2 regions of the Pediococcus sp. EKM201D genome follow, and region 2 is predicted to be linked to the other one. Evidence: predicted binding sites of a transcription regulator. Region 2 holds the regulator's gene; the other holds the start of a gene.
The links. The regulator NrdR, encoded in region 2, represses ribonucleotide reductase genes. The targets are predictions, from matches to a motif close to ACACNATATATNGTGT.
Positions count from the first base shown of each region.

Region 1: a site for NrdR is predicted at 9,792-9,807, ahead of nrdH (glutaredoxin-like protein NrdH). Genes of this name have one in related genera too.

Region 1 is NZ_JAALFK010000003.1:231,957-247,550, forward strand. Features, by position in the region: gene tsaB (tRNA (adenosine(37)-N6)-threonylcarbamoyltransferase complex dimerization subunit type 1 TsaB) at 1-373, opposite strand, end outside; gene galE (UDP-glucose 4-epimerase GalE) at 536-1,528, opposite strand; gene HFC68_RS06175 (acyl-[acyl-carrier-protein] thioesterase) at 1,574-2,311, opposite strand; gene rsmI (16S rRNA (cytidine(1402)-2'-O)-methyltransferase) at 2,321-3,199, opposite strand; gene HFC68_RS06185 (DNA replication initiation control protein YabA) at 3,201-3,542, opposite strand; gene holB (DNA polymerase III subunit delta') at 3,544-4,560, opposite strand; gene HFC68_RS06195 (cyclic-di-AMP receptor) at 4,560-4,895, opposite strand; gene tmk (dTMP kinase) at 4,911-5,540, opposite strand; gene recR (recombination mediator RecR) at 5,705-6,304, opposite strand; gene HFC68_RS06210 (YbaB/EbfC family nucleoid-associated protein) at 6,331-6,645, opposite strand; gene dnaX (DNA polymerase III subunit gamma/tau) at 6,661-8,406, opposite strand; RNA gene ffs (signal recognition particle sRNA small type) at 8,483-8,569, opposite strand; gene HFC68_RS06225 (nucleoside deaminase) at 8,619-9,104, opposite strand; gene HFC68_RS06230 (class I SAM-dependent methyltransferase) at 9,097-9,702, opposite strand; gene nrdH (glutaredoxin-like protein NrdH) at 9,914-10,144, shown strand; gene nrdE (class 1b ribonucleoside-diphosphate reductase subunit alpha) at 10,246-12,411, shown strand; gene nrdF (class 1b ribonucleoside-diphosphate reductase subunit beta) at 12,431-13,384, shown strand; gene rplL (50S ribosomal protein L7/L12) at 13,547-13,912, opposite strand; gene rplJ (50S ribosomal protein L10) at 13,954-14,460, opposite strand; ribosomal protein L10 leader region at 14,486-14,612, opposite strand; gene rplA (50S ribosomal protein L1) at 14,660-15,349, opposite strand; gene rplK (50S ribosomal protein L11) at 15,442-15,594, opposite strand, start outside.
Region 2 is NZ_JAALFK010000001.1:423,614-439,207, reverse strand. Features, by position in the region: gene mutM (bifunctional DNA-formamidopyrimidine glycosylase/DNA-(apurinic or apyrimidinic site) lyase) at 1-346, shown strand, start outside; gene coaE (dephospho-CoA kinase) at 351-941, shown strand; gene nrdR (transcriptional regulator NrdR) at 973-1,446, shown strand; gene HFC68_RS02255 (replication initiation and membrane attachment family protein) at 1,447-2,817, shown strand; gene dnaI (primosomal protein DnaI) at 2,820-3,749, shown strand; gene thrS (threonine--tRNA ligase) at 4,042-5,988, shown strand; gene HFC68_RS02240 (LytS/YhcK type 5TM receptor domain-containing protein) at 6,141-7,880, shown strand; gene HFC68_RS02235 (LytTR family DNA-binding domain-containing protein) at 7,886-8,617, shown strand; gene HFC68_RS02230 (CidA/LrgA family protein) at 8,846-9,250, shown strand; gene HFC68_RS02225 (LrgB family protein) at 9,252-9,980, shown strand; ribosomal protein L20 leader region at 10,050-10,177, shown strand; gene infC (translation initiation factor IF-3) at 10,219-10,719, shown strand; gene rpmI (50S ribosomal protein L35) at 10,744-10,941, shown strand; gene rplT (50S ribosomal protein L20) at 10,998-11,351, shown strand; gene HFC68_RS02205 (NADP-dependent oxidoreductase) at 11,445-12,371, opposite strand; gene HFC68_RS02200 (YqeG family HAD IIIA-type phosphatase) at 12,513-13,037, shown strand; gene yqeH (ribosome biogenesis GTPase YqeH) at 13,038-14,150, shown strand; gene yhbY (ribosome assembly RNA-binding protein YhbY) at 14,173-14,484, shown strand; gene HFC68_RS02185 (nicotinate-nucleotide adenylyltransferase) at 14,501-15,145, shown strand; gene yqeK (bis(5'-nucleosyl)-tetraphosphatase (symmetrical) YqeK) at 15,135-15,594, shown strand, end outside.

The DNA.
Region 1 (15,594 bases), on a different contig from region 2:
AAATTCCGGCGAATACATTTCCATTTCTAGCGTCAAAGAATGGGACTACTAAACCATTTTGAGGTGCGTTAGGAACCAACATTTCTAAACTAGATACTCCTACTAACTCAGCATTTAACGTTAATGCTAATGTTTTGGCCGTAGTAACGGCGATTCGTAACCCAGTATATGAGCCCGGTCCTTTGGCAACAACAATCCGGTCAATTTCGTTTAGTGCCATCCCTGCTTCTGCAAGAGTTTGCGAAATAATTGGCATCAGTTGTTTACTATGATTTCTTTTAATATTAGTGGTTTGCATAGCTAGTAATTGTTCTGAATCCAAAACCGCTACACTTAAAGTAACGTTGGACGTATCCATAGCTAAAATCTTCATTCAGTTCGCTCCCTTTTAATTCCTCTACATATTATCCTACAGAATAGTGATGACGACAACAAAGAATAAATTCGTCCTTTCAAGGTCATTTCTTTCAAAATTAAAGAGGTTATGACAAATTTTTATGTCATAACCTCAATTAAAATTATTTATACGTTTATTTTAGTGGTCTTCATAACCATTGGGATGTTTCTGAGTCCAATTCCACGCAGTTTTAATGATTTCTTTAACGTCATCATATTGAGGATTCCATTTTAAGATTTTGCGTGCTTTTTGACTTGCAGCAATTAATGAATCTGGATCTCCAGGACGACGAGCCGCAATTTTAGCTGGAATGGCTTCACCAGTTGCTTCACGTGCTGCTTCAACCATTTCTTTAACTGAGAAACCAGTTGATGAACCTAAATTGAAGACGTCGCTATCATTACCTGCTTTAAGATAATCGATTGCTAAAATATGAGCATCCGCAAGATCTAAAACGTGCACATAGTCACGTACGTTCGTACCATCTGGAGTATGATAGTCATCTCCAAAAATTTGTAATTGGTCACGTTTGCCTAAAGCCACTTGCAAGATAATTGGTGTTAAATGAGTTTCTGGTCCATGATCTTCGCCAATTGAACCATCTGGATAGGCTCCTGCTACGTTAAAGTAGCGGAGGGCTACAAATTTGATTCCATAAGCTTGATCCGCCCATTTAATGATTTTTTCCATCATTAATTTACTTTCACCGTAAGGATTGATAGGGGCTTGACGGTCGGTTTCTTCGATCGGAGACTTTTCAGGAACTCCATAAGTAGCAGCTGTAGATGAGAAAATAATGCGTTTTACATCGTGATCCCGCATTTCTTCAAGAAGAGCAACCATTCCTGCCGTATTATTATCAAAATACTTAAGCGGTTTTTCCATGGATTCAGGAACAATTGAAAATGCAGCAAAATGCACAACTGTGTCAATTGCTTCTTGATCAAAGACTTCCTTTAAAAAGGCATGATCTCGGATATCGCCCTCATAAAATTTTACGCCTTTATCCACTGCGCCACGATGACCAGTTGATAAGTTATCCACAACGACTACATCTCGATTTTGTTCGACTAATCGCTTAACCATATGTGAACCAATATATCCGGCTCCTCCAACTACAAGAATACTCATTCATTCATCCTCCAATGTAAAATTTAAACTACGCTCATTGTAACCTTAACGGTGATTCCATTCAACATTTGCTTCACAACACAAAGTGTCATTAGCAAAAATTTTATGATCACTTTTGAGTGTATCATGATCCATCGTAAAAGTGCTATGGGCAACCTGGTTAGGTTGGATTTCCACATGATAACGAATGTTAATCATCGCTGGATAATAGTTATTTAGAGTATCTTGATCAACCGTATTAAAAATCCATTCAAAATATTTAGCATTATTCACATGCCGATTTGGATCAATATCAAAATATTCTACACTGAAATCCTTAGCAACTGATGCTCCTTCAATGGTTTCCAGTTTAGGCAAACGAACAATACGTTTAACCTGGTCAGCTTCATAGGGTTCAATAATTTCAGGTAAGAGCTTGTGCATTCTTCGCGTTGTTCGATCCATCAATACAAAAATTGAAGTGTTTTCCACAATCACTTCACCTTTTTGATCTTTAACCCAAAAATCCCGTTGGCAGAAATAATCATTGTTATTAACTGCTCTAGTTCCTACTACAATTTGTTCTCCAACCCGTGGTAGTCGTTTGATTTTCAGCACGTATTGCGTAATTACCCAGCCTAATCCGGTTTTATCCACAACTGCATTTCCGACACCTAGTTGCTGACTTTGATTATCCGAAGTTAACAACATGGCGTTAATAATCATGGGAACTTTCATTGTTCCGGTCTGGTCACCTTCGTAATGCGTTACTAAATGTTGTTCTTCATGTATCTTTCCAGCCATTATTCTCTCCTATTGCTCTAACTGATGATAGATGTCATAAACTTCTTGTTTACTTAAACCTCGCAATTTAGCGACCTGTTTAATCGCAATTGTTGGTTTAACTTGTTCATCATCGATAATTTTTTGCACATGTTCATTAATCGTCATGCTTTCCCACTCGTTATTGGTAGTAACCTGTGGATGATCATTTCCTTCGACCATCACTACAAATTCGCCTCGTACTTCATTTTCAGCAATCCATTGCTGAACTTCTTCAATACTTCCACGAATAAACTCCTCATAGCGTTTGGTAAGTTCGCGTGCCAAAACCATTTTACGAGTCGTACCGAAACTACTACCAATTTGTTTGACGGTCTTAGCTAAACGATGCGGTGCTTCGTAAAAGATAACTGTATTAGGATTATTTTTTAAAACCTCAAGCTCTTCTTTTTGCTCTTTAGTTTTGCGTGATAGAAAACCATAAAAAGTAAAGGGTTGGGGAACTAATCCTGAAGCAATTAATGCTGTAATTCCGGCATTCGAGCCTGGTAAAGGTACGACGTTAAGGTGTTGTGATACTGCTACCTTTACTAACTCTTGACCAGGGTCACTAATTGACGGCATCCCCGCATCTGATACCTGAGCAATTTGTTGACCATCTTCTAACATTTTCAAAATTGTTGGAATGCGCTGCTGAGTATTGTGCTCATGGAAGCTCATCTGTTTGGTATCAATTTCAAAGTGATTAAGTAGTTTTTGAGTATTTCGTGTATCTTCAGCTAGGATTAAATCAACATCTTTCAAAATATTAATTGCTCTGAAAGTCATATCTTCTAAATTTCCAATCGGCGTTGGTACCAGATATAATCGTCCTTCATTCGATTGGCTGAAACTTTTTTGCGTTAACATATTAGCGATCTCCATAGATGACGGTTAAACAAAATGCGCACTCTTCTTCATCTTGACGATGCTTACCGTAAAATTCATTACAAACGTGATATCCGCTCGCATATAATTTTTCTAAGTTTTGAAGTGACTTTGATAAACCATATTTTGTGTTCTTAGTTCCTTCATTTTCAGCAGCGGTTGCTTGCTTTAGACGCTCTCTCAAATGTTGATTTTCAATTTGAAGTTCAGCATTTTCTTCCATGATTTCCACCATGGCACTTTGGGTTTCGTGTAGTTTATTTAACAAATCCTCAGTATTTCGCGTGACTTCTGTTATTTGATCAAATAAATCTTTTTTATCCACACTATCGCCCTCTCATTTTGAATATATTACATATTTTAATCGTTGCTTTTTCCACAACGCTTTGAAAATTTAAATTCTGACTTAACTGATGTTTTAAAGGCAGCAATACATCTGCAACAGCCAATAATTGACGGACGTTGGTCTGATCAGCTAACTCTTGTAACTGACGTCGATTAGCTTCATAAGTAATCGTTTCTTGATCAAATTTTAGTTCTAACAGGTCCATTGCATATAACATCATCAAGTCCAATATTTTTTCTTGATAAAATCGATCCTTAGCCAAAGCCATTACTCGAGTTTGAACATCCACAAATGCAGTTATGTCCCCAGTAGTGGCCGTTATAAACCACTTTTCTAACGCCTTATGGGCATCCAAAATCCAGTTGTTATCTACCAGTGTTTGAATTTCACTCATATCGTTGGTTAACCGGGTTAAAATTCTAGCATCCGTTTCAGCTATATTTTGCTCTGTCAATTCCTTAATCAATCGATCTTTAGGTAACGGTTTTAGTTCAATAATTTCGGTTCTCGACACAATAGTTGGTAGCATCAAACTTCTATTTTCAGCAAGTAAAAACGCCGTTACCTCTCCTGAAGGCTCTTCGATGAACTTCAGCAAACTATTGGCCGCACTCGTTGTCATTTTATTAGCTTGTTCAATAATAAAAACTTTCCGTGCGCCCTCTACCCCACTTTTAGAGAATTCGGATTTTAAAAAACGAACTTGTTCCACCTTGATTGATTGGCCATCTGGTGCAATTTCTACAACATCTGGATGTTGTCCTGACATGATTCGAGTACACTCTTCACATTCTCCACAAGGCATTGATCCCTGTAAGTCAATACAAAAAAGACGCATCGCTACCCATTGAGCGACGTCTTTTTTTCCAATCCCACCTGCTCCGGTTAACAGGTAGGCATGCGACAAATGCTGGCTATCAATCATTTCATTAAAGCGTTTAACAATTTCAGGTTGTTTTTCCACAGCCTGATTAGTTAAATTTTTCAGATCTTCCACTAGAAGCGCTCGAATTGATCTACCGGAAGAACAAGGACGGTTGCACCACCGACTTGAACCTTAATTGGATAGGCCGTAGTACCTTCCATATTAACGTCCATGTTAACAGATGGTGTCATAAATTCTTCTCTGGTATGACTAGCTTTCTTGATAATTTCAAGGACTTCTGGGACACGTTCTTCTTCAATCCCAATCATGAAAGTTGTATTACCTGATTGTAGAAAACCACCAGTTGTGGATAACTTAGTTGCTCGAACATTTTGATCAATAAACTGATCACTCAAATAGTTTGCATCTTTATCTTGTACAATTGCGATAACTAACTTAGTTGCCATAATAATATTCCTCCGCTAATTTAAAATTTGGTCTAACACTTCAATTACATCTCTCTTTACATCATCAAGTTCTTGACTCGCATCAATTACGACAATCCGATCTGGAAATTTCTTAGCTAAATCTAGATATGCCGAACGGACTCGCTGATGAAAATCTAATTGTTCTAAATCTAACCGATCAACATCTTCCGTCCGATGAGTCATAATGCGCTTTAGTCCAAGTTCTGATGGTACATCCAAGTAAATTGTTTTTTCTGGTAATGCTCCTTCAGTAGCAAAGAGATTCATTTGATAGACGGCATCGGTACCAATTTTTCTGCCTGCTCCTTGATATGCAATTGAGCTATCAACAAATCGGTCACAAAAAACCACATGATTTTTTTTCAAAGCTGGTAAAATCGTTTCCACCAAATGTTGTCGTCTAGCAGCCGCATAGAGTAAGGCCTCCGTTCGCTCATCCATCTCGGTGTTGTTTTTATCCAAAATAATAGTTCGAATTGCCTCTGAAATAGGATTTCCGCCGGGCTCCCTCGTTACTGTTAATTGGTCCTTCAAACGCTGTTGGTAATGTTCGACCATCGCTTGCAGAACCGTTGTTTTTCCAGCCCCATCTGGACCTTCAAATGATATAAAATGCCCGTTCACCAGTATTCCCCGCCTTACTTGTTTTAAATTATTTATTGTTTTTATTCTACTTTAGATTTTAAGGACTGTCTATTAACCTTAATTAAAATATCACCATATTAATTTAAAAAAATGAGCTAACGCGCTGGTAAAATCGCATTAACTCATCTTTTAATTATTTTGCTTTACATTTCTGTTCGGCCTTCAACCGCTTTATATAAAGTCATTTGATCCGCATATTCAATATCACTTCCGACCGATAACCCGTGAGCTAAACGAGTAACTTTAATGCCGGACGGTTTAACCAATCTTGAAATATACATCGCTGTCGCTTCCCCTTCTGGAGTTGCATTTGTAGCAATAATAACTTCTTTAATGGCCTCGTTCTTCTGTAAACGGGTAAGTAACGCAGCAATATTGATGTCTTCAGGGCCTTTACCATCCATGGGTGATAACACGCCATGTAACACATGATACAAGCCATGGTATTCTTTCATCTGTTCCATTGACATTACGTCCTTAGAATCTTCGACTACTAAAACCGCTTTTTGATCTCGTGAAGGGTCCTGACAAATATCACATGGATCATCTTCCGTAATATTTCCACAAATACTACAGAAACTTAGGTCCCGTTGTGCTGAAATCAGCGCCTTAGCAAATTCGGTTACATCATCTTTTTCCATATCTAACGTAAAAAATGCTAATCGGGTTGCCGTTTTATAACCAATACCTGGTAATTTCATGAAACTATCGATTAATTTCGCAATCGGTTCTGGATATTGCATAACGGTCTATCACCTACGATTCTTAATTACATTCCGGGGATGCCCTTAGTGTATTTTCCCATTGTTTTATTAGTTTCACTATCCACACGATTCATAGCGTCGTTTACAGCGGCTACAATTAAATCTTGTAACATGTCTGGATCATCTTCATCGATTGCTTCAGGATTAATCACGATGTCTTTCATTCTATGATCACCGGTGAATACAACTTTGACCATGTCATCTGGTGCCACACCCGTAAATTCAGTTTGATTTAATTTTTCTTGTTCTTCTGTTACCTTTTTTTGCATCTTTTGCATTTGACGCATCATGCTTTGCATGTTTCCCATTCCACCACGCATTTGTATTACCATCCTTTAATCATTTTTTATATTTACATTTTCAGAGCCAAATAATTCGACCGCTTTTTTAACAGCTTGATTATCTTCATCCGCTTTGGGTGTAGATTGCTCTGATGCCTCTGGTTCAGATTTTTCTTGATTCTTATCAAAATGATGAGTATTTAAGAAACCTGACCGCACCTCTGGCCACTCTTCAACTGTAACATAAACTACCTTAAAATCGGAACCAGTTAACTTAGCTAAATTTTGTTGAAGTTCAGTACGAAGCACTTCATTATCGACGGCCTTTTCAAACAGAAAGTCGTAATTGAACGCTACGACCACTCCTTCTTTACTAGCTGCAACTGGCTTAGAAACGTGCATTAAAGCCCGTTCTGTAACAGATAGCATATCCATTAGGTCGCGCCAGAGTTCCTGCATTGTATTTAAACTGGCCTTAGTAGCATTTTCCAAGATCGGATAAATCTTGGTTAAATTAGCAGGAGTTTTAACTTGTTTAGCCCCTACCGCTTTTTTCTTAGGTTTAGGCTGAGCTGATTGTGAATTACTTGGCGTATTTTTTACATTTTGTTGTAGCTTTTGAATTGCTTGTTTTAATTGACTGACTTCTGAACGTAACTGCTCCACTTCTTGGTTATCCACGGAACCGGTTGGGGCTTCGGTGGAAACTTTCGCAGTTTTTCGTTGTGATAGCTTAATCGTCAAAACTTCCAAATAGACATCTGGGTGAGTCGTGAAGCGCATTTGTTGTTGAATACTATTCAACGTATCAATCATCTGATATAGCTCCACGCCAGTCACCATAGCTGCTTCTTCAGTAAAAGCTTCCGATAGATCATTCAAGCTTTGTTCTTGCACCAACTGGGGATCTTCTTGGTATAAGAGTAAATTTCTTTGGACAGCAATTAAGTCTTCAATTAATCGTTGTCCATCTTTACCCTCATCTAAAATTTGATGCAAAGTTTCTAATGCCGCTGATGTTTCTTGCTTAAAAATTTGCGTTAAATACTGATCTAATAGTTTTTGGTTAACACTTCCTGTAACTAATAAGGCGTTATCTAAAGTTACTTCTTCGTTACCAAATGAGATCACTTGATCCAAAATACTTAACGCATCTCGCATCCCACCTTCAGCAGCCTTGGCGATAATTGCTAAAGCCTTTTGATCGTACTGGATTCCCTTTTGATCCAAAATATAGACCATGCGATCATAACTTTGAGCTGGTGTAATTCGTTTAAAATCAAAACGTTGTGTTCTTGAAATAATAGTTAATGGAATCTTTTGAGGTTCCGTCGTTGCTAAAATAAAAATTACATTAGCTGGTGGTTCTTCTAAAGTTTTCAACAACGCATTAAATGCTCCGGTTGATAGCATATGGACTTCATCAACAATGTAGACTTTGTAGTCTGCTTCAGTTGGAGCATACTTTGCCTTATCTCGAATATCGCGAATTTCTTCGACACCATTATTCGAGGCCGCATCAATTTCGATTACATCGTTTAAGGTTCCCTCAGTAATCGCTTTACAAGTCACACATTCATTACAAGGCTCACCATCTTTAAGATAGTGACAATTAACCGCCTTAGCAAAAATCTTAGCTGCCGATGTTTTTCCGGTTCCTCGTGGACCAGTAAATAGATACGCATGGCTGGTCTGCTCAGTTATTAATGCATTTTTTAAAGTCCTCGTGACGACGTCTTGACCGACCATATCATCAAACTTTTGAGGCCGCCAAACACGGTATAATGCTTGATAACTCATTTGATTTCCTTCCATATTTGCTTTTTTTAAGAAAAGAACCCTTAGCCCAATGGACTAAGAGTTCGTTAATTTACCCAATAACTTAAGGCACAAGCCAGAGCATACTTAGTGCTGCTTCCTTCCGGACCTGACACAATTCGTAAGTCCAACCTTGCCTCAAGGCCTTACGGCAATAACTATGATACTCGAATTTTAAAAAAATTTCCACTATTTTACTTAGTTTTTTTTCTTCTTTTTCGAATTTCTTTAAAAAACGTCTTCATTAACATCGATGCTCGGTCAGCTTCAATCCCTTCATGAACCGTCACTTGATGGTTTAAACGCGTATCTTCGAGTACGGTATACAGGCTTCGAACCGCTCCTGCTTTAGGATCTCGAGCACCAAAAAATACTTGAGGTAATTGTGAATTGATGATGGTTCCACTACACATTAAGCATGGTTCAATGGTCACAAAAAGCTGACAATCCCACAGCCGCCAGCTTTTTAAATAAGCGCAAGCTTCCGTAATAGCTAAGACTTCCGCATGAGTGGTTGAATCCTGTGAGTGTTCTCTTAAGTTATGACCACGACCGATAATTTTACCATCATGAACAACCACTGCTCCAATGGGGACCTCATCAATCATTTTGGCGAATTGGGCCTCTTTAATTGCTTCATTCATATAAAAATTAATTTCATGCTCTGTTAACTTATTCATGTGCACTTCTTAAAATATAATATCCTTTATTCTTTTTTAGGACTTCGACATTCCCAAAGGTTTCTTGCATTAATTTTTTAGCTGAGGGCGCCCCCTGTTTTTTCTGAAGAACAATTACCAGTTGGCCACCTGCTTTTAAATGAGATTTAGCCTCAACGATAATTGTCTCAACTACCGATTTTCCTGCACGGACTGGTGGATTAGAAATAATCGTGGTGAAATCCGTATCATCGATATTCTCATATGCATCTGATTTATAAATTTGAGTCTGTTTTTCGACGCTATTAGCAACTGCATTTCGTTTGGCGAGTCCCAACGCGCGTTCGTTAACATCTGTCATCTGTACTTGTATCTCTGGAAAACTTTTGGCAAGTGATATGCCAATTGGACCGTATCCACATCCCACGTCTAAAATCTTTTCAGCAGAACCTACAATTTGTATTGCTTCAAGCAACGTCCTAGTTCCAAAATCAATTGTGTTTTTTGAAAAAACACCGCGATCCGAAATAAAATTTAATTTATGACCCAAAAGCTCGTAGCTCCAATGCTTCTCGTCATGTTCGGCGTTGGGATTTTCAGTAAAATAATAATCTGTCATTGAAAAGTCCTCCATTCTCTATTAATATAATATCGTATTGTAAATTCAGTTACCAATTTAAAAAGAATAAAATTTAATAAACACCGCCAGCACAATATATAGTGGGATTATAAAAATATATCCTCTACATATTGTGCTTTTTTATTTCAAATTTAGTAATAAATGTTGTATACTTAGTTCCATGATAAATGAGACAAGGGGGATCAGTATTATGAGAAAAATAATTGTGTACACTAAAAATAACTGCATTCAATGCAAAATGACTAAACGCTTCTTATCCGAAAACGGGGTTACTTTTGAAGAACGTAATATCAATGCAAATCCAGAATATATCGACGCTTTAAAAGCTAAAGGCTTCCAAGCCGTACCAGTCGTTCAATTTTCTGAAGAAAAAGCTGTGGCTGGTTTTAGACCTGATTTACTAAAAAAATTAGCAATTTAGTTCTCCACCAACGCTAACTCAGATGTTCAAGACGCCCCATTCGTACATTGTAAATGCGGAGCGTTTTTTTATTTCACTTGATTGAAGAGAGGATTCGAATTATGACTTTAAAAGATCTAAAAGATGTTACTTACTATGATTTAAACAATGAAATTAACATCCCTGTTGATAACCAAATTCCCCTAAGCAAGGATCGTGAAGCTCTAGCTGCATTTCTAAAAGAGAATGTTCAAGCTAACACCATGCAATTTGATTCTCTACGTGAACGTTTCGATTACCTCCTCAAAGAAGACTATATCGAGGCTGCCCTTGTTGAAGAATATTCATTCGATTTTATCGAAAAACTGTACGACTTCTTAAAGCAACAAGACTTCCACTTTCAATCGTTTATGGCAGCTTATAAGTTTTACGCTCAATATGCCTTAAAAACGAATAATAACGAATATTATTTAGAAAACTTCATCGACCGCGTGGCTATGAACGCTCTCTACTTTGCTGATGGTAATGAAGAATTGGCCATGAATATTGCCGATGAAATCATTCACCAACGCTATCAACCAGCTACTCCTAGTTTTTTAAATGCCGGTCGTAAGCATCGGGGAGAGTTAGTTTCATGTTTCTTAATTCAAGCTAACGACGATATGAACTCGATTGGTCGTACGATTAATTCTGCTCTTCAACTTTCTAAATTAGGTGGCGGGGTCGGAATCAACCTCACTAACCTTCGTGAGGCGGGAGCACCAATCAAGGGGATTGAAGGCGCTGCTAGCGGTGTGGTTCCGGTTATGAAACTACTAGAAGATAGTTTTTCTTATGCCAATCAATTAGGACAACGTCAGGGAGCTGGTGTTGTATATCTAAACGTTTTCCATCCCGACATTGTATCTTTCCTTTCAGCTAAAAAGGAAAATGCCGACGAAAAGATACGGGTTAAAACCCTCTCACTTGGTGTAGTCGTTCCCGATAAATTTTATGACCTCATCAAACACGACGAAGATATGTATCTATTTAGTCCTTATAGTGTGGAAAAAGTTTACGGTGAACCTTACGCCTACGTCGATATTACTAAAGAATACGACAACATGGTCAAAAACCCTGCTATTAAGAAATTCAAAGTTAAAGCCCGTAACATCGAAAATGAAATTTCTAAACTTCAACAGGAATCTGGCTATCCTTACATTGTTAACGTTGATACGGCTAATCGAGAAAATCCAATTTATGGAAAAATTGTAATGAGTAATCTCTGCTCAGAAATTATGCAAGTACAAACTCCATCCGTAATTGATAACAAGCAAAACTATACGAAACTAGGAACTGATATCAGTTGTAACCTTGGTTCAACAAACATTGTTAATATGATGCAAACGCCCCACTTCGGTAAATCGGTCGAAACTATGGTTAGAGCGCTAACTTTTGTTACGGATCATTCTGATATTGACGTTGTTCCTTCTATCCAAAATGGAAATGCTCTTGCTCATACCATTGGTCTTGGAGCAATGGGACTCCATGGTTACTTAGCTAAGAACCACCTTTACTATGGTGAAGCAGATTCGATTGAATTCACTAGTGTTTACTTTATGCTGTTGAACTATTGGACTCTAAAAGCTTCTAACCAGATTGCCAAAGAAAAGAATCAAGTTTTCCACAACTTTGATAAAAGCAAATATGCTGATGGTTCTTACTTTGATAAATATGTAGAAAATGATTTTGGACCTAAATCCAATCGAGTTAAAGAGTTATTTAATGGAATTGAAATTCCAAGCGTTGAAGATTGGAAGCAACTTAAAGCTGATGTGATGGCTGACGGACTTTATCACCAAAATCGAATGGCAGTTGCTCCTACTGGTTCAATTTCTTATATCAACGATGCGACAGCTAGTCTTCAACCCATTGTTAACAAAATTGAAGAGCGTCAAGAAAAGAAAATTGGGAAAATTTACTTCCCAGCTCCATATCTTTCCAATGATACGTTAAAATATTACCAATCAGCTTACGACATTGATATGCGTAAAGTTATTGATATTTACGCTGCTGCCCAACAACATGTTGACCAAGGGATGAGTATGACCTTCTTCATGCGTTCAACAATTCCAGCTGGAATTTATGATTGGAAGGAAGGCCGCACTGATAAAATGACCACTCGTGATCTTAATATCCTTCGTAACTATGCCCATCATGAAGGTATCAAGTCCATCTACTACGTTCGTACCTTCACAGATAATGATGGTGAAGTTGGCGTAAATCAATGTGAAAGCTGTTCAATTTAAATAAGTGGAGGATTTTTTAATGGAAAACTATGAAGCAATCAACTGGAATGCCATTTCAGACCAAATTGATAAAGCTACTTGGGAAAAGTTGACTGAACAATTTTGGCTTGATACCCGTATTCCAATTTCAAATGATCTTAGTGACTGGCGTGAATTAGACGAAGACCACAAATGGGTCGTAGGTCACGTATTTGGCGGTCTAACTCTGTTAGATACTCTTCAATCACAAGATGGAATGGCAGCTCTCAGAAAGGATATTCGTACTCCTCACGAGACAGCAGTGTTAAATAACATTCAATTTATGGAATCGGTCCATGCTAAGAGTTATTCATCAATCTTTGAGACTTTAAATACTCCCTCTGAAATTGATGAAATTTTTGCTTGGAGTGATTCAGAAGAATTCCTTCAAAATAAAACTAAACGAATCTATGAGTTATATCATGATGATGAACATCCTTTGAAGAAAAAGATTTCGAGTGTATTTTTAGAAACTTTCTTATTCTACTCTGGCTTCTTCACTCCCCTTTATTACTTAGGTCATAATCAACTAAACAATGTGGCTGAGATTATTAAACTAATTCTTCGTGATGAATCAGTTCATGGAACTTATATTGGTTACAAATTCCAATTAGGCCTTAAAGAGCTTGGTGAAAATGAACAGCAAGAAATAAAGGATTGGATGTATAACTTCTTATACGATTTATATGATAACGAAGAAAAATATGTTCATACTTTGTATGACCAAGTTGGTTGGACTGATGAAGTTCTTACCTTCACGCGTTATAATGCTAACAAAGCCCTCATGAATTTAGGGCAAGACCCATTGTTCCCTGATACTGAAGCTGATGTTAATCCCATCGTAATGAATGGGATTTCAACTGGAACTTCTAACCATGACTTCTTCTCACAAGTTGGTAACGGTTATCGTTTGGGTAACGTGGAAACTATGAGTGATGAAGATTACAACATTTAAATCCAAATAAAAAAATCCAACTTCCATTTTAGAAGTTGGATTTTTTGTAACGCTCTGTCATCCTATTTATCAAAAAGTCTTTATTTGAATATTTTTTAAAACAAAAAAAGAGCTATTTCCATCCAAATGGAAATAGCTCTTTTAATAACTTAAGAAATTAAATTACTTAACTTCTACAGTTGCGCCAGCTTCTTCAAGCTTAGCTTTAAGTTCGTTTGCTTCGTCTTCAGAAACGTCTTCTTTAATTACAGAAGGAGCGTTGTCTACCATGTCCTTAGCGTCTTTCAAGCCAGCACCTGTGATTTCGCGAACTGCTTTGATAACTTTGATCTTAGCTGAACCACCTGAAGTAAGTTCAACGTTGAATGAAGTCTTAGCTTCAGCAGCGCCACCAGCAGCACCTGCTGCAGCAACTGGAGCAGCAGCTGAAACGCCGAATTCGTCTTCGATTGCTTTAACAAGATCGTTTAAATCAGTAATTGAAGCACCTTTTAAGTCTTCAATAAATTGGTCTTTATCTAATGCCATTTTTGTTTCCTCCAAATTAATTATAATTAAATGTTATTTGCTTATGCAGCGTCTTCTTCAGACTTCTTGTCAGCAACAGCTTTAAGTGCATATGCAACGTCACGTACAGGTGACATAAATTCATTAGCAAGCATTGCAAGCAAGTCTTCACGACTAGGCAATGTAGCGAATGTATTAATTGTATCGATATCAGCAACTTCACCTTCAATAATACCACCCTTAATTGAAAGGTTGTCATTACTGTCAGCAAAAGTCTTCAAAATCTTAGCAGGTGCAACAGCGTCTTCTTCTGAGAAAGCAACAGCTGAAGGACCAACGAACACGTCGTCCATACCTTCAAAACCAGCTTTTTCAGCAGCACGTGTCAACACTTTGTTTTTGATAACGCGTAGCTTGATACCAGCGTCACGAAGTTGTTTACGTAAGTCTGTTACTTCAGCAACAGTTAAACCACGTGAATCAACAACAATAGCAGAAACGGATTCCTTTAATTGTTCAGCAACTTCATCAACGATTGCAGCTTTTTGTGCGATAGCTTCTTTACTCAATGTATTTCACCTCCTGAATGATTGTTGAACCATAAAAAAATTCGTACCCCAGAAAGACTCTGAGACACGAATAGTTTCATACGTTCCTCGGCAGGCAATATATTAAGGCCAAACATGGCCACCTGAGTCTTAGGTAAATTATTCAGTTATAATTCACTCTTAGTAATATATCACAGCGTTTGGAACAAATCAAGAGATTTTAGAATTGAGAAAAGTCAACCTTAACTCCTGGTCCAAATGTTGATGCAACTGATACGTTTTGTACGTAAGCACCCTTAACAGATGCAGGACGTAAACGAACGATTGTATCGTTGATTGTTTGTAAGTTACCAAGTAATTGGTCAACATCAAATGATACTTTACCAATTGGCACATGAACATTACCGTCACGGTCTGTACGGTATGTAACCTTACCAGACTTAGAATCAGCAACAGCCTTTTCAACATCCATAGTAACTGTACCAGTCTTAGGGTTAGGCATTAAGTTCTTAGGTCCCAATACGCGACCTAAACGACCTACTTGTCCCATCATGTCTGGTGTTGCGATTGCAACGTCAAAGTCTAACCATCCGTCTTGGATGCGTTGTACTAAGTCGTCGTCACCAACAACATCTGCACCAGCTGCTTTAGCTGCTTCAGCCTTAGCACCTTTAGCAAATACAATAACTGTTTGCTCTTTACCAGTACCGTTTGGTAAAACAACGGCACCACGAAGTTGTTGGTCAGCTTGCTTTGTGTCAACGTTCAACTTGTATACTGTTTCAACAGTAGCGTCGAACTTTGCAAAATCAATTTTCTTAACTAATTCAAGCGCTTCTTTTGGAGCATAAGCCTTAAGAGCTTCTACTTGTTTTGCAGCGTCTTGAAACTTTTTACCTTTTTTAGCCATCTGTGTGTTTTCCTCCTAGCAAATGTGGTTATAGCGGATTTTCCTCCCACTTTGATACATCCACTTTAGTGGAGTATCCGACAGTGCGTGTATTAGCCTTCGACTACGAATCCCATACTACGTGCTGTACCTTCGATCATGCGCATAGCAGCTTCAACGTCTGCAGCGTTTAGATCTTGCATTTTTGTTTCAGCGATTTCCTTAACTTGAGCAGAAGTAACTGTTGCTACTTTGTTCGTGTTAGG
Region 2 (15,594 bases):
TCTATTGGATCAGTCCATGATTGCTGGTTTAGGCAATATCTACGCTGATGAAGTATTGTGGCTAAGCAAAATTCATCCTCAGCAGATTTCTAATACTTTAACTGATGAAGAAATTGCAATTTTGCGTGAATCAATTTTTGAAGAGTTGCAATTGGCGATTGAAGCTAAAGGAACGACGGTTTTTTCTTATTTGAATGCGGATGGTCATGCGGGAAGTTTTCAAAACCAGTTGCATGTATACCATCGCCAAGGTTTGCCGTGTCAGCGATGCGGGACACCCATTGAACGGATTAAAGTGGCACAACGTGGGACCCATTTTTGCCCCCATTGCCAAGTTTTGAGGTAGTGATATGACAGTGATAGTTGGTCTAACTGGTGGGATTGCAATGGGTAAAACGACGATTAGCCAATTTTTGAAATCTAAAGCAATTCCGGTAGTTGATGCTGATCAAATTGCACACGAAATCTTAACAGTTGATGAAGTTAAAGTGAAATTGATGGATACTTTTGGTGAAAGTATTCTAGATAAAAATCAAAATATTGATCGTCGAAAACTAGGACCAATTGTATTCAATGATCAAAGACAATTGGAAAAGCTAAATATAATTGTGCAACCTTATATTCGAACCGAAATAGTAAGACAATTGGACACTTTTAGCGCAAGTAAGGTAGTAGTTTTAGATGCTCCGGTGCTCTTTGAGCAAGGATATGAAAAAATGGTTGATTATTTAATGGTCATTAAAACTAGTGCTCAAATTCAAGTAGAACGTTTAATGCAACGTGATAGTTTAAATGAAATTGACGCTCAAAAAAGAATTCAAGCTCAGATGCCTATCGAAGAAAAGGTAAAAAAAGCTGATATTGTGGTTGATACCAGTGGAACAATTGAAGAGACACGAAGTCAAGTGGTAAAATGGCTTGTTGACAAGAATTTATTCTAAGCTTCCGAAGCATTCGGCGAGGTGAAACGAAATGAAATGTCCACACTGTGGAAATAATGGATCAAGAGTTGTTGATAGTCGACCAACCGATGAAGGTCGGGTTATTCGACGAAGAAGAGAATGTGAAAAATGTGGCTTTAGATTTACCACGTTTGAACGTGTTGAAGCAACACCATTACTAGTTATTAAGAAAAATGGATCAAGAGAAGAGTTTGATCGAGATAAAATTTTAAAAGGGATTGTACGAGCAGCTGAAAAACGGCCCTTAAACATGGAACAGATGACGGATATGGTCGATAAGGTTGAAAATAAGGTTCGTTCTTTAGGTGAGAGCGAAATTTCAAGTCAAATTATTGGCGAATATGTGATGAATATTTTAGTAGATTTAGATGAGATTGCTTATATTCGATTTGCTAGTGTTTACCGTCAATTTAAAGATATGCATGTCTTTTTAGATGAGCTGCAAGATATGATGAAAAAAGACGAAGAAAAGGAAAAAGAGTAGATGGCAACTGAGATGAGTGAATTAGCACCCCATGATTCATTTATAATTGATAGCCAACGTCAAATTACTGATTTTGAGCAACGTTCATTGACGACACTATATCGTCCATTGTTGACCTCAGATGCATATAGTTTGATGATGGTTTTGTGGGAAATGAGTCAGGAAACCAAATCGATCTCAGAACAGTACACACATACAATCCTTTTAAATTGGCTTGGAATCGATCTACCAGCGATAGTTGAGGCACGAGGACGTTTAGAAGCACTGGGTCTACTAAAAACGTATCAGAGAAAAATTGATCGTCGAAGTTTATTTTTGTATGCACTCCAAGCTCCAGCCGATCCCGTTAAATTCTTTAAAGATGACACTTTGAGTGCTTTATTGCTGGGCGTGATTGGCGAAAGTGAATTCGATCGGCTGAGTCATCGACTGATTAAGCAGCACGTGCGTCAGGACGAATTTTATGATGTTTCCAAAAAGCTGGGCGACTATTTTCAATTGGGAAGTAGCGTAATAAATAAACCAGATGCAATTAATCAGGTTCAGAAAAGTTTATCGGAAACCGAGCATGAAGTTGATACAGAAGTTATTAACCAAGATTTTGATTTTAAATTACTTGCGCAAATGCTAAGTTCTAGTTTTGTAGATCATCAGAGCTTGCTAGAAAATGAACATTTAATTATGGTTGAACAGACTATTTATGGGATTAATGAAAGCGAAATGGCTCAGTTAATCAAAGCCTCTACGAGTTATGAAGATAACAAAATTGATCCTAAAGAATTAAAGTCACGAGTTTTGAACGCTTATAATGGGCAGACGCCGGTTAAAGATGATGGAAATTCTCAGCCTAAAAACGAGTCAATTCCGAATAATGCACTAGCTAAACTTACTACAGAAGAACGCGCCATTATTAGTGCAACCTATGCTATGTCACCCAACGCATTTATTGAAAGTTTAAAAGCACAAGCAGGGGGCTTTACAACTGCTGCAGAAAAAAGAATTATCACAGATTTAGTTGGTAAAGGGTTAATGCCAATTAGTGTGATAAACTTTTTAGTTTACTATTTTATTGTTGATCAGGGTCGACCTACGTTAAATAAAAATTTAGTGGAAGCAATTGCCAATGACTGGATTAAAAATAAAATTAAAACTCCAGTGGAAGCTTTAGAATTTATTCGTAAACGCCAAGAACAAAAGAAAAATACGAACAATAATTATTCGAAAAATCGGCGTACGATTCAAAGAGAAACCTTACCTGAATGGGCTACGGAGACCGCTAAGACTAAAGAACCCAAGCAAGTTAATCCAGAAACAACTAAAAAAATTAATGAACAACTTAAAAAACTTCGTTCTAGAGGCAAGGAGGGATAGTCATGGAAAATGTCCGAGAAATTTTGCAAGAATTAATGAGCAAAAGAAAGCTCGACCAGCGTTTTAATAACGTGATGAAATCAGTGTATTCTGATCCAGAAGTGATTAGTTTTTGCGAGGAGCATCAAGACGAACTATCCAAGGAAGCTATCGAACGTGGAGCGGCTAAGCTGTATGAATTTGTTTCAGAACGGAATAAGATTAAAAATAACCAAGCAACCTTTTTACCGGGATATCAGCCAGAATTAGTCTTAAGCAATCATTTGATTGATATTGAATATGTGCCCACGAAACAGACTCATTTATTAGAACAAGAACGTCATCGAAAAGCGTTAGTTAAATCGATTAGTATGCCTAAATTAATCCGTCATGCTTCATTGGAGGGATACTATCAGGAACCAGAACGAACAGACGCTTTGGCTAAAACTTTAGCGTTTGTAAACGAATATTTAGAACGCCCTCAAGATTGGCATAAGGGTTTGTATTTGACGGGAAGTTTTGGTGTGGGAAAAACGTATCTAATGGGTGCAATGGGGAACGCTTTGGCTGATGAAGGATATTCGACAACTATTGTTCATTTTCCTAGTTTAGCTGTTGAATTAAAAAATGCGATTGGAAGTTCTAATACGATTCAAACTAAAATCGATGCGATTAAAAAAGCTCCGATTTTGGTAATTGACGATATTGGAGCGGATAGCATTTCTTCTTGGATTAGGGATGACGTATTGGGAGTAATTCTCGAATACCGAATGCAAGAAGAATTACCAACATTTTTTACATCTAATTTTTCAATGGACCAATTAGAGCGAGAACATCTAACAGTCAATCAGAGAGGCGAAGCAGAACCTTTAAAAGCGAAAAGATTGATGGAACGAATTAAATTTTTGAGTGAGGAAGTCTCGATGACGGGAAAAAATCATCGACAGGATTGACAAACAATCAAAAATAGGTAGAATAAATGTATAAATCACAGTCAAACATGTAGTTTTTAATTCAGGGAGCGGAGCCGCGACTGCAAGCGATGCACTTAAAACTTCCCACTTGACTAGAGGCTGGGCGCAATCCCAGTTCGGTTGCCACCGTTATGGCTTTTAATCGAGTGGTAGATAGTTTTTTAGCTGTCTACAATTAGGGTGGAACCGCGTGAATAATAAATGACAATCACGTCCCTGGTATTTTTATACCAGGGACTTTTTTTGTACATAAATTTAAGGAGAGAGTGTTATGACAGAAATTAATATTGAATTTCCAGATGGCAGTGTAAAACCTTTTGAACAAGGCGTTTCAATTTTAGATATTGCTAAGTCAATCAGTACTAGCCTTGCTAAAAAAGCTGTTGCTGGGAAAATTAACGGTGCCTTGGTTCGTTTGGACCAAGCTATTAACGAAAACGTAAAAATCGAAATTGTCACAAAAGATTCAGAAGATGGTAACATCGTTAACTGGAATTCGGCAGCCTTAGTTTTGACTAGTGCTATCGAAAGCATCTATCCTGGAGTTCATTTTGGTGAGATTGGCAACGGAGAACATGGTTTTTACGTTGATACAGATAAGGTTGATCAACAAATTTCAGTTGACCAATTACCAGCAATCGAAGATAAGATGAAGGACATTATTAAATCTAAGATTAGCTTAAAGCATAGTGAAATTAGTGTAGAAGAAGCCCTAGCAAGCGTTGATGGTGACCCATACCAAGCTAAAATCGTTAAGCGTAACGAAAAAAATGGCAAAGTTAGTGTTTATGACGTTGATGGAAAAATAATTGTTAGTGATAACGTTGCTTTACTTAGCACTTCAGATATGAAAGCCGTTAAGTTGTTGTCAGTTGCAGGTGCTTATTGGGAAGGTAAGTCAAGTAATCCGATGCTCCAACGGATTTACGGAACATCTTTCTACAAACAAAAAGATCTTGAAGCAGAACTTGAACGCCAAAAGGAAGCTCACGAACGTGACCACCGTGTCATTGGAAACAATTTAGACTTGTTCTTCGTTGACCCTAAGGTTGGTGCAGGACTTCCTTACTGGATGCCAAATGGTGCTACAATTCGTCGTTCCATTGAACGTTACATTATTGATAAGGAAGTTAAGCATGGTTACCAACATGTTTACACTCCAGTATTGATGAACCTTGATGCATATAAGACTTCTGGTCACTGGCAACACTATCGTGAAGACATGTTCCCACCAATGGACATGGGTGATGGCGAAATGCTTGAACTCCGTCCAATGAACTGTCCTTCACATATCCAAGTTTATAAGCACCATATTCGTTCATATCGTGAATTACCAATCCGGATTGCTGAATTAGGGATGATGCATCGTTACGAAAAATCCGGTGCTCTTTCTGGATTACAGCGAGTTCGTGAAATGACGTTGAATGATGGTCATACATTTGTGGCTCCAGACCAAATTCAAGCTGAATTTAAAAAAGTTCTTCAATTAATGGTTGAAGTTTATCGTGATTTCAATATCACTGACTACACATTCCGCCTAAGTTATCGTGATCCTGCCAATACTGAAAAGTATTTTGACGATGATGAAATGTGGAACAAGTCACAATCTATGTTGAAAGCTGCTATGGATGATCTTGGTTTAGATTATGTTGAAGCTGAAGGCGAAGCCGCATTCTACGGTCCAAAGCTTGACGTTCAAACTAAGACAGCCCTTGGAAATGAAGAAACACTTTCAACAATCCAATTAGACTTTATGCTTCCAAAGCAATTTGATCTACATTATGTTGGGGCTGACGGGGAAGAACATCGTCCAGTAATGATTCACCGTGGATTAGTTTCAACTATGGAACGTTTCACGGCTTACTTGATTGAAATGTATAAGGGTGCTTTCCCAACTTGGTTAGCTCCTAAGCAAGTTACAATCATTCCTGTTAAAGATGATTTACATGGTGCTTATGCCGATAAACTTCGTGAAGAAATGGTCGATAAAGACATTCGAGTTGAAGTTGACCACCGTAATGAAAAGATGGGTTATAAGATTCGTGAAGCTCAAACTCAAAAGATTCCATATATCTTAGTTGTTGGTGATAATGAATTAGAAAATAACTCCGTTAGTGTACGTCACTACGGTGAAGATGATTCTAAGAATGAAGCTAGTGCTGACTTTATCAACAATATCGTTCGTGAAATTGAAAGTTACAGTCGCGAAAATGACTAAAATAGTTTAATTAAAATAGGATTTTTAATGGTGTGAATATCATTAAAATCCTATTTTTTTGTAGGCTTTAATAAGGGATGACCGTTGAAAGGCTTATAATTATATTGTGATTAAGAATGGTAGTTTTAGAATGATTAATGTAAGGAGTAGGCATGTTAAATTTAACCGTACTTTTGTTTGAAAGAGCTGGATTAATTATTATTTTGGCTTTTTTTCTAGTAAATATTCCTCAATTTAGGAAATTACTTTTTCGAAAAGATTGGTCAACAACTTTCCAATTATTTGCGATTTTTTCTATTTTTACGATTGTAGCAAATTTAATTGGTGTTGAACTTCGACCTGATAATAGCATTCAATTCAAATCCCTTCTGCAGAATGTTACCCCTGGAGATTCTGTAGCTAATATTCGAATTTTAACGGTTACAGTTTCAGGAATTATTGGCGGGCCGCTGGTTGGGGGCGGAGTAGGCTTAGTCGCTGGACTTCACCGAATGTTGCAAGAGTCGCTAACAACCGATGCCCTTTTTTATATTCCCAGTTCGATGATAATTGGAATTTTAGCCGGTTTTTTTGCTAAGAAAAAACAACATCGATTTGCAACAATGAAAGTGTTTGATGGTTTTTTAGTAGGACTTTTAATGGAAGCAATCCAAATGCTGTTTATTTTACTATTTAGTCCGACAGGTTGGACTTTGGTAAAATATATTGCAATACCAATGATGCTAGTAGGTGCTTTAGGGACTTCGGTTTTCTTATCAATCATCACGCTTTATTTTCGGCAGGAAGTTGATACTCAAGCTACCCAAACTAAATCAATTTTTCAGTTAGCTTTAAAAACTTTGCCAGTTTTTCGCCAAGGGTTAAATCAAGAAGCCACTAAAAAGGCTGCTAGTTTAATATTGGAATATACAAATTTTGATGCGGTTGGTATTACAGATGAATCTAAGATTCTGGCTTTTGCGGGGATGGGAAGTGATCACCATATCACAGGTGCTTCTATCTTGACGGAATTATCTGAAGAGGCGGTTAAATTGGGTGAAGTTCAAATTGGAAATAATGCTCATGAGATTAATTGCCCTGTAAAAAGTTGTCCATTACACTCGGCTGTTGTAGTACCTTTAATCATTAAAGGTAAAGCAGTAGGTAGTTTGAAACTCTACTATGTAGAAGAATGGCGATTAAGTCCAGTGGAAATTCAATTAGGAACAGGGCTGGGAGAAATATTAGCAATGCAGATAATGTTAGGAGAAATCGAGCATCAATCAGAATTAGTGCGGGATGCCGAAATAAAATCTCTCCAATCGCAAGTCAATCCGCACTTTTTCTTTAATGCGATAAATACAATTGTGGCAGTTATGCGGTACGACAGTGACCAAGCACGTGAATTACTGATCCAACTCAGTACTTATTTTAGGGCAAATTTAACGGGGATTAGAGAAACAACCATTCCGTTGTATCAAGAATTCAAACATGTTAAAGCCTATTTAATGCTTGAACAAACACGTTTTCCAAATCGATTTGAAATTTTGTTTCACCAGAAGGTTTCGGAAAATGTAATGATACCTCCATTTAGCATCCAAATTATTGTTGAAAATGCCCTTAAGCATGCCTTTAATAGTCGAAAAAAGGGCAATATAGTTTCAATTAGTGTTGAACAGATTAAACAAAGACTTAAAATTGAAATTACTGACAATGGGCAAGGGATTGATAAAAGTATTATTGATAAATTAGGAAAACAGACGGTAAGTTCTGTAAGTGGGAGTGGAACGGCATTACAAAATCTTAATGCGCGCTTGATGGGTCTTTATGGTAAAGATGCCGAACTAAAAATAAGCAGTAATCAAAATGGAACCCAGGTGGTAATCCAAATTCCATATAAGGAACAGGTGTAAAGATAGTGAAGATATTAATTGTTGATGATGAGCCCCTAGCTCGAAGTGAACTTGATTTTTTATTGAGGAATAATCCGTTAGTAGATAGCGTTAGTGAAGCAGAAGGAGTCACTGAAGCTAAACAAAAATTAATGACGGATCAACCGGATCTAATGTTTTTAGATATTAGACTTGATGATGGAAATGGGATGTCATTTGCAAAATTCTTGAAAAAGGAAGAAAAACTACGTCCATATATTGTTTTTGCCACGGCTTACGATCAATATGCTTTAGATGCATTTGACGTTAATGCTACAGATTACATATTAAAACCCTTTGAAAAAGATCGTATTGATGAAACGCTTAAACGAGTCGATAGAATTTTAAAAAAGCCAGAGGCATTAGTTAATAGTGACATGTGTAAAAATCCGCGACTTTCGGTTACAGTTGATGAAAGAACGATAATTATTAAAAAGAGCGATATTCTTTATTTGGAAGCCCAAAATGGGAATGTACTAATTTATACCAAAAATTTACCATTAATCACAAGCAAACAAACGTTAATTAACCTTGAAAAGCAGTTAGATCCAGAACAATTTCTACGAGTACATAGAAGTTTTCTAGTAAATTTAGATATGATTTTGGAGTTTCAACCCAGCTTTAATCATACTTATGAATTAACATTAATAAATGGAACCAAGATTACGGTTAGTAGATCATATGTTGCTAAAACTAAAAAAGTGTTAGGAATTGGATGATCTAATATTTATAAATTGTAGAATAAGTTCATACCTATTCTTAGAAATTCTCAACTCAATCGTTGAGGATTTTTTAATTAAAAACCAAGGTAACTAACACGAACTGTATGGCATTTTGAAGCAAAAAATGGTCACTTCATGTGAAAGCGCTAACATAAATGAGCTAATAGCTTAAAATAAGGTTGTGATAAACAGTATTAGATCCATAAAGGTAGGGAGGAAGCTAAAATGAAAAAAGATGGGAAGAAAGAAACACCAATCCTTATTCAAATGGGAATATTTATGGCAATTTTATTTGTAGCACAATTACTATCGCAGTTATTTCCGCCTAGTTTTGCAGTTCCGACACCCTTAATTGGAATGATTATTTTATATATACTATTAGCGACGCACATTATTAAGCTTGAACAGGTAGAAAAACTGGGGGATTCATTGATTGGTTTGATTGCTTTTTTGTTCGTACCATCTGGAATTCAGTTAGCAGGAAGCTTAGATTTAATTAAGCGTGAAGGCTTACAGGATGTCATTGTGACAATCATTTCAACCATTATTTTATTAGTTGTAATCACGTATGTAGGATCGTTTTTCATAAAATTACATCAAAAAATAAATAATAGAAAAGGGGATGATTAATATGACAGCAGCCTTGGCAACACCTTTTACAGGTATCTTCATATCGCTTTTGGTATATTTAGTGGGGATGTGGCTTTTTAAGATTAGTAAAGGCTTTTTCCTATTTACACCGTTACTGGTGGGAGTTGTTTTAGGAATCTTTATTTTGGCATTATGGGCGAAAGGGATTGGCTCTACAACCGTGGAAGTCTATAAAAAATTCTTTTTACCGGGTGGTAATATAGTATTTTGGTTTTTAAATCCAGCGACCATTGCTTTTGCTATTCCACTTTATCGTCGAAATGATATATTTAAAAAATATTGGATAGATATAGTATTAACTTTATTTGTGGGTGGATTTATTTCACTTTTCGGTATTCATATGGTTTCAAAACTATTTGGACTATCAAAAGTCTCCATTGCAGCAATGTTACCTCAAGCCGCTACAACGGCGGTGGCAATGCCAATAGCTAAGAGCATTGGAGGTGACCCTGCCGTAACAGCAATGGTTTGTATCATAAATGCTGTGATTATTTACGCTCTTGCAGAATTTCTTATTAAATTTTTCAAGCTTAAAGAAATTTCAAAAGTGGGGTTAGGTTTAGGTCTAGGTACATCTGGGCATACAGTTGGTTCTGCTAAGGCAGTGCAGTTAGGTTCAATTCAAGGAGCCATGGCATCTGTTTCAGTAGTAATCGTTGCATTAGCGATGGATATTTTAGTACCGATTTACGCTCGTTTATTCCTTTGAAATAAAAGATAAAACAAATAGTTTCTTTAGTTGACATGAGACATAGAATTTGGTATTCTAATAAACGTTGAGAAAAAGCAGAGGCCACCGCTTCTCGCCTTGTAACTTAAGTTGCTGGGCTAAAGAACGTTGAATGGATACTAATTAATTATCCAAACAAAGCGGGTGGCGTATGCCATCCGCTTTTCTGCATTCTCGCTAATTTTCCTGGAGGTGAAGAACCATAGCAAACGATATAATGGTAAATGAAACCATTCGGGCTAGAGAAGTCCGCTTAATTGGTGTCAACGGTGATCAATTGGGAGTTAAAACTAAGGCTGAAGCAATTAGTATGGCTGAAGAAGCTAACTTAGACGTCGTAGTCGTATCCCCAAAGGCTAAGCCACCCGTTGCCAAGATTATGGATTATGGAAAATATCGATTCGAGCAACAAAAGAAACAACGTGAAGCTCGTAAAAAGCAAAAGACTGTCAGCATTAAAGAAATTCGTTTGAGTCCTACAATTGATACAAATGATTTTAATACTAAGCTTAAAAACGCTACTAAGTTCTTGAGTAAAGGTGATAAAGTTCGTGTTTCAATTCGTTTTAAGGGACGTGCCATCACTCATAAAGAGATTGGTCGTAAGGTACTTGAACGAATGGCTAAAGAAACTTCAGATGTCGCACGTGTTGAGGTTCATCCAAAGATGGACGGCAGAAGTATGTTTCTTGTGCTATCACCAATTGCTGATAAATAATTTAAAATTCTGGAGGAACAGATTATGCCTAAAATGAAGACAAACCGCGCTGCTGCTAAGCGTTTTAAGAAAACTGCTAATGGCGGTCTTAAGAGTGCAAATGCTTATACAAGTCACCGTTTCCATGGAAAGACTAAGAAGCAACGTCGTCAATTACGTGGTACAGACATGATGGACAGTACTAACGTAAAGCGTTACAAGAAGTTACTTTCAAACATCTAGTTAAGAATTTAAATTTAGAACAAATGACCTTCGGGTGATTTAAGGAGGAATTTATTATGCCACGAGTAAAAGGTGGAACAGTTACACGTCGCCGTCGTAAACGCGTTTTAAAACTTGCTAAGGGTTATCGCGGTGCAAAACATATTCAATTTAAGGTTGCTAAAGACCAAGTTATGAAGTCTGGTCTATATGCATTCCGTGACCGTCGTAATCGTAAGGGCGAATTCCGTCGTCTTTGGATTGCACGTATCAATGCTGCTGCTAGAATGAATGGTTTAAGCTACAGCAAATTAATGCATGGTCTAAAAGAAGCTGGAATCGATATGAACCGTAAGATGCTTGCTGATCTTGCAGTTAACGATGCTGATGCATTCAAGGCTTTAGCCGAAGAAGCAAAGAAAGCTCTTTAATCTATTAGATTAAATGAATTAATAAATAAAAAGGATTGGAACAAAACAATGAGTTTTGGAACCAATCCTTTTTATTTATTTTCTGAACGTTAATTAAACTTCAACGATATATTTCCCTCTCGGATGATGCGTTTGAAGAGCATGAAAAGCTTTTTGAATTTCAGCTACATCAAAATTTAAGATTTCGGCAATTGGGACGGTTATTTCTTGACTTGCAACTTTTTTAACAAGATATTCTAAAGCGGCTTGGTTCATTTTGTAATCTGTGTTGTAAAAATCAACTAATCTTGATGGGTCAGTTTTGAAGTTGTCAATCCCAGTTGTAGAAATCAATAAACCAGATGGAGCAAGGTGAGCTAAGTAAAGGTCGGCCAGCTCATTTTGCGGCGCAACGTTAATAATTACGTCATAAAGACCTAGTTGCTCAATTGTTTTTGGAGCATCGTAAAAAACAACTTGTTTAAAATCTGCAGTATCGAATTGTTCAGTATACTTGGAGTTAATTACAACGGAAACTTGCTTATTTAAACTATTTAAAATTTGATACAAGTTAGTTCCTACCGCTCCAGAGGCACCAATAATGAGCACTTTTGAAAACGAAACGTCTTTTAATGCTCCAAAAACGATATCATACGCAGTGATACCTGCGTTGGGAAGACCTGCAGCCGTCCGATAACTGATTTCGGCAGGAAGTTTAGTTGCTCGACGATAAGGAACTGAAACATATTCGCTATAACCTTTGAGGTTAGCCAATCCCACAATTGAATCACCAAGGCTGAATTCGGTAATGGAGGGGTCTTTGTCCACGATGATACCTGCAACATCACTACCTGGAATGGCTGGCAGTGAAATTGGGCGAAACTTGGCTTGAGTACCATCAATAATTCCTAAATCATATGGGTTTAGTGCAAAAGCTTTGGTTTGAACAATAAGGCGTCCACTGGAAGGCTCTGGCTTTGGAACGTCTAGTTCAGTTAAATCTGAAATATTACCAAATTGATTAACACCGATTGCTTTCATAATATAATCACCTCTTGTACTAAACATAATATAAAGTTAAGTGAAATAAAAGATTTAAGCTTGCAAGTATAGGTTGCTCTCTTTCCAAAAGAGTCTACTATCGTTTATAATTAGACAGATAGCATTTATGGGAGAAGATTAATGAATATTTTTAAACCAACGTGGATGATTGAAAAAATATATAATTTATCTGCAAAAGATTTAAACCAAAAAGGAATTACGACTGTCTTAACCGATTTAGATAATACGTTAATTGCCTGGAATAATCCGGATGGAACTCCCGAATTAAGACAATGGATCGAAGATCTAAAACAAGAAAATATTAGAGTAATCGTAGTTTCTAACAATAACCATGCTCGCGTTAAGAAAGCAGTTGAAGGCTTTGGACTTGAATTTGATTCAAGAGCTTTAAAACCATTGACTGTTGGTATTAATCGAGTGGTACGCAAAAATAAATTGGATAAGAACTCCACCATTATGGTTGGAGACCAATTAATTACGGATATGGCCGCTGCAAATTTAGCTGGAGTGCGGGGAGTTTTAGTGAAACCGTTAATTGAAACGGACGCTTGGAATACTAAATTCAACCGTTTTTTGGAATTCTTTGTAAAGCGTTCTTTAAAAAAGAAGTATCCGGAATTAGTTTGGCATAAGGAGTTACAATAAATGGACGAACAAAATGAATTACGTTGTATTGGTTGTGGAGCAATTCTACAAGTGACTGATAAAAAAACGCCTGGATATACACCAGAATCAGCCTTAAAAAGGGGATTAGAATCTGGCCAATTATATTGTCAAAGATGTTTTAGATTACGTCACTACAATGAAATTGCTCCAGTAGACATTAGTGATGATGACTTCCGAAAGTTATTAAGTCAGATTAGTGATTCCAACTCACTAGTTGTGTATGTAGTTGACATGTTTGATTTTAATGGAAGTTTGATTCCAGGACTTCACCGATTTATTGGAGACAATCCAGTATTGTTGGTAGGAAATAAAGAAGATGTCTTTCCAAAATCAATCAAACGTCATCGTATGAAAGAATGGCTTAGACAACAAGCAAAGGCAAATGGTATTTTGCCTGAAGATGTGGTTATTACCAGTGCTAAAAATGCTAGTTCAGTGGAAGCCTTATTTAATGCGGTAGAAAAATTACGTAAAGGTCGGGACGTTTATGTAGTCGGAGTTACAAATGTTGGAAAGTCAACTTTAATTAATAGTTTGATTGCTATTCGCAATGGAATTAAAGATGTAATTACTACTTCCCGTTTTCCAGGTACTACTTTAGATCGCATTGAAATTCCGTTCGATGATCATAGTAATTTGATTGATACACCCGGAATTATTCATGCCGATCAAATGGCACATGTATTGGCTGCGGAAGATTTGAAATATGTCTCGCCACAAAAGACGATTAAACCTCGTGTATTCCAACTAAACAGTCAACAAACTCTTTTTGTGGGAGCTTTAGCTCGATTTGATTACGAACACTCTGAGGGCTCTGTAACAGCTTATTTTGATAATAATCTTATGGTTCATCGGACTAAGTTGGAAAACGCAGATAATTTTTACGAAAAACATGCAGGTGAATTATTGACACCTCCAACTGCAGATAATTTGGCTAAAATGCCTAAATTAGTTGCACATCAGTTTAGTGCAGATCAAGATAGTGATATTGTTTTTGAAGGATTAGGTTGGATATCCGTTCCTGAAGGAAGCACGATTACTGCATGGGCACCAGAGGGTATTTCAGTAGTAATAAGACGATCATTAATTTAAGTTGCAAATAAAAGGAGAAACAATGGAATTAAGAGGAAAACAAAAAAGATATCTTAGAGCTCGAGCACATTCATACCGCCCAGTTTTTTCCGTGGGTAAAAACGGTCTAACTGAAGCATGGCTCAATCAATTGGCAGGAGCTTTAGACAACCATGAATTATTAAAAATTAATATCCAACAAAATTCAGATGCAACAACGGCTGAAGCTAAAGAATTTATTGAATCTAATACAGATATTCAAGTAGTTCAAACCATTGGACGGGTACTAGTGTTGTTTAAAGTTTCTTCGGAAGCGGATAAACGTGAAATTTCAGATACAGTTAAGAAGATATAGATAAAGGTGATTAATCTTGATAGCAACAAAATCTAAAACAGTTTCTGGAGTACAAGTAGAAGTGGTTGAAGAGCCATTAATACAAAAGAAAGGCAAGAAAATTGGCATTCTGGGAGGGACGTTTAATCCGCCTCACATTGCTCATTTATTAATTGCTGAACAAGTAGGAAGCCAGTTGGGACTGGATAAGGTGCTATTTATTCCAGATTTTATTCCACCACATGTTGATGAGAAAAAAACCATTCCTGCTGAGCACCGAGTTGAAATGGTCCGCTTAGCTATTCAGGATAACCCACTGTTTGATTTAGATTTAATCGAAATTAATCGTGGTGGCTCAAGTTATTCGTACGATACGGTTAAAGAATTAAAACAACTACATCCGGAAAATGACTATTATTTTATTATTGGTGGTGACATGGCGGACTATTTACCGACTTGGCATCGAATTGACGAATTAGTTAAAATGGTTCAATTTGTGGGTGTTGATCGGCCGAAATATCAACGCCAAGAACAATATCCGATTATTTGGGTAGATGTTCCTAAGATGGACATTAGTTCCACCAAAATTAGAAAAAACGTTAAGAATGGGTGTTCAATTAGGTATCAAGTGCCCGAAAGTGTCGAAAAGTATATAAAGGAGCACCGTTTATATGAGCAATAATGAAGAATTAATTTATCAAAAAAACTACGTGCCTTTTACGCGAGCAGAATTAATCGACGCTGTTTCTAAAAGTATTACCGGAAGTCGATTCGAACATGTTCTACGAGTTGAAAAGAAGGCGATTGAATTAGCACAAAAATATGATGCTGACGTGGAGAAAGCCAGTATTACCGGTTTACTACACGATTATGCCAAGCAACGTAGTGATAGTGAATTTATTAAATATATTAATGAACTAGAGCTTGATCCCCAATTATTAGATTATGGTAATGCTATTTGGCATGGTGTTGTTGGCGCAGAAATCGTTAAAAATGAATTGAAGATTTATGATGAAGAAATTTTAAATGCAATTCGACGTCATACCGTCGGGGCACCATACATGACATTGATTGATCAAATAGTGTTCATGGCCGATTATATTGAAGATGGTCGTGATTTTGAAGGCGTAG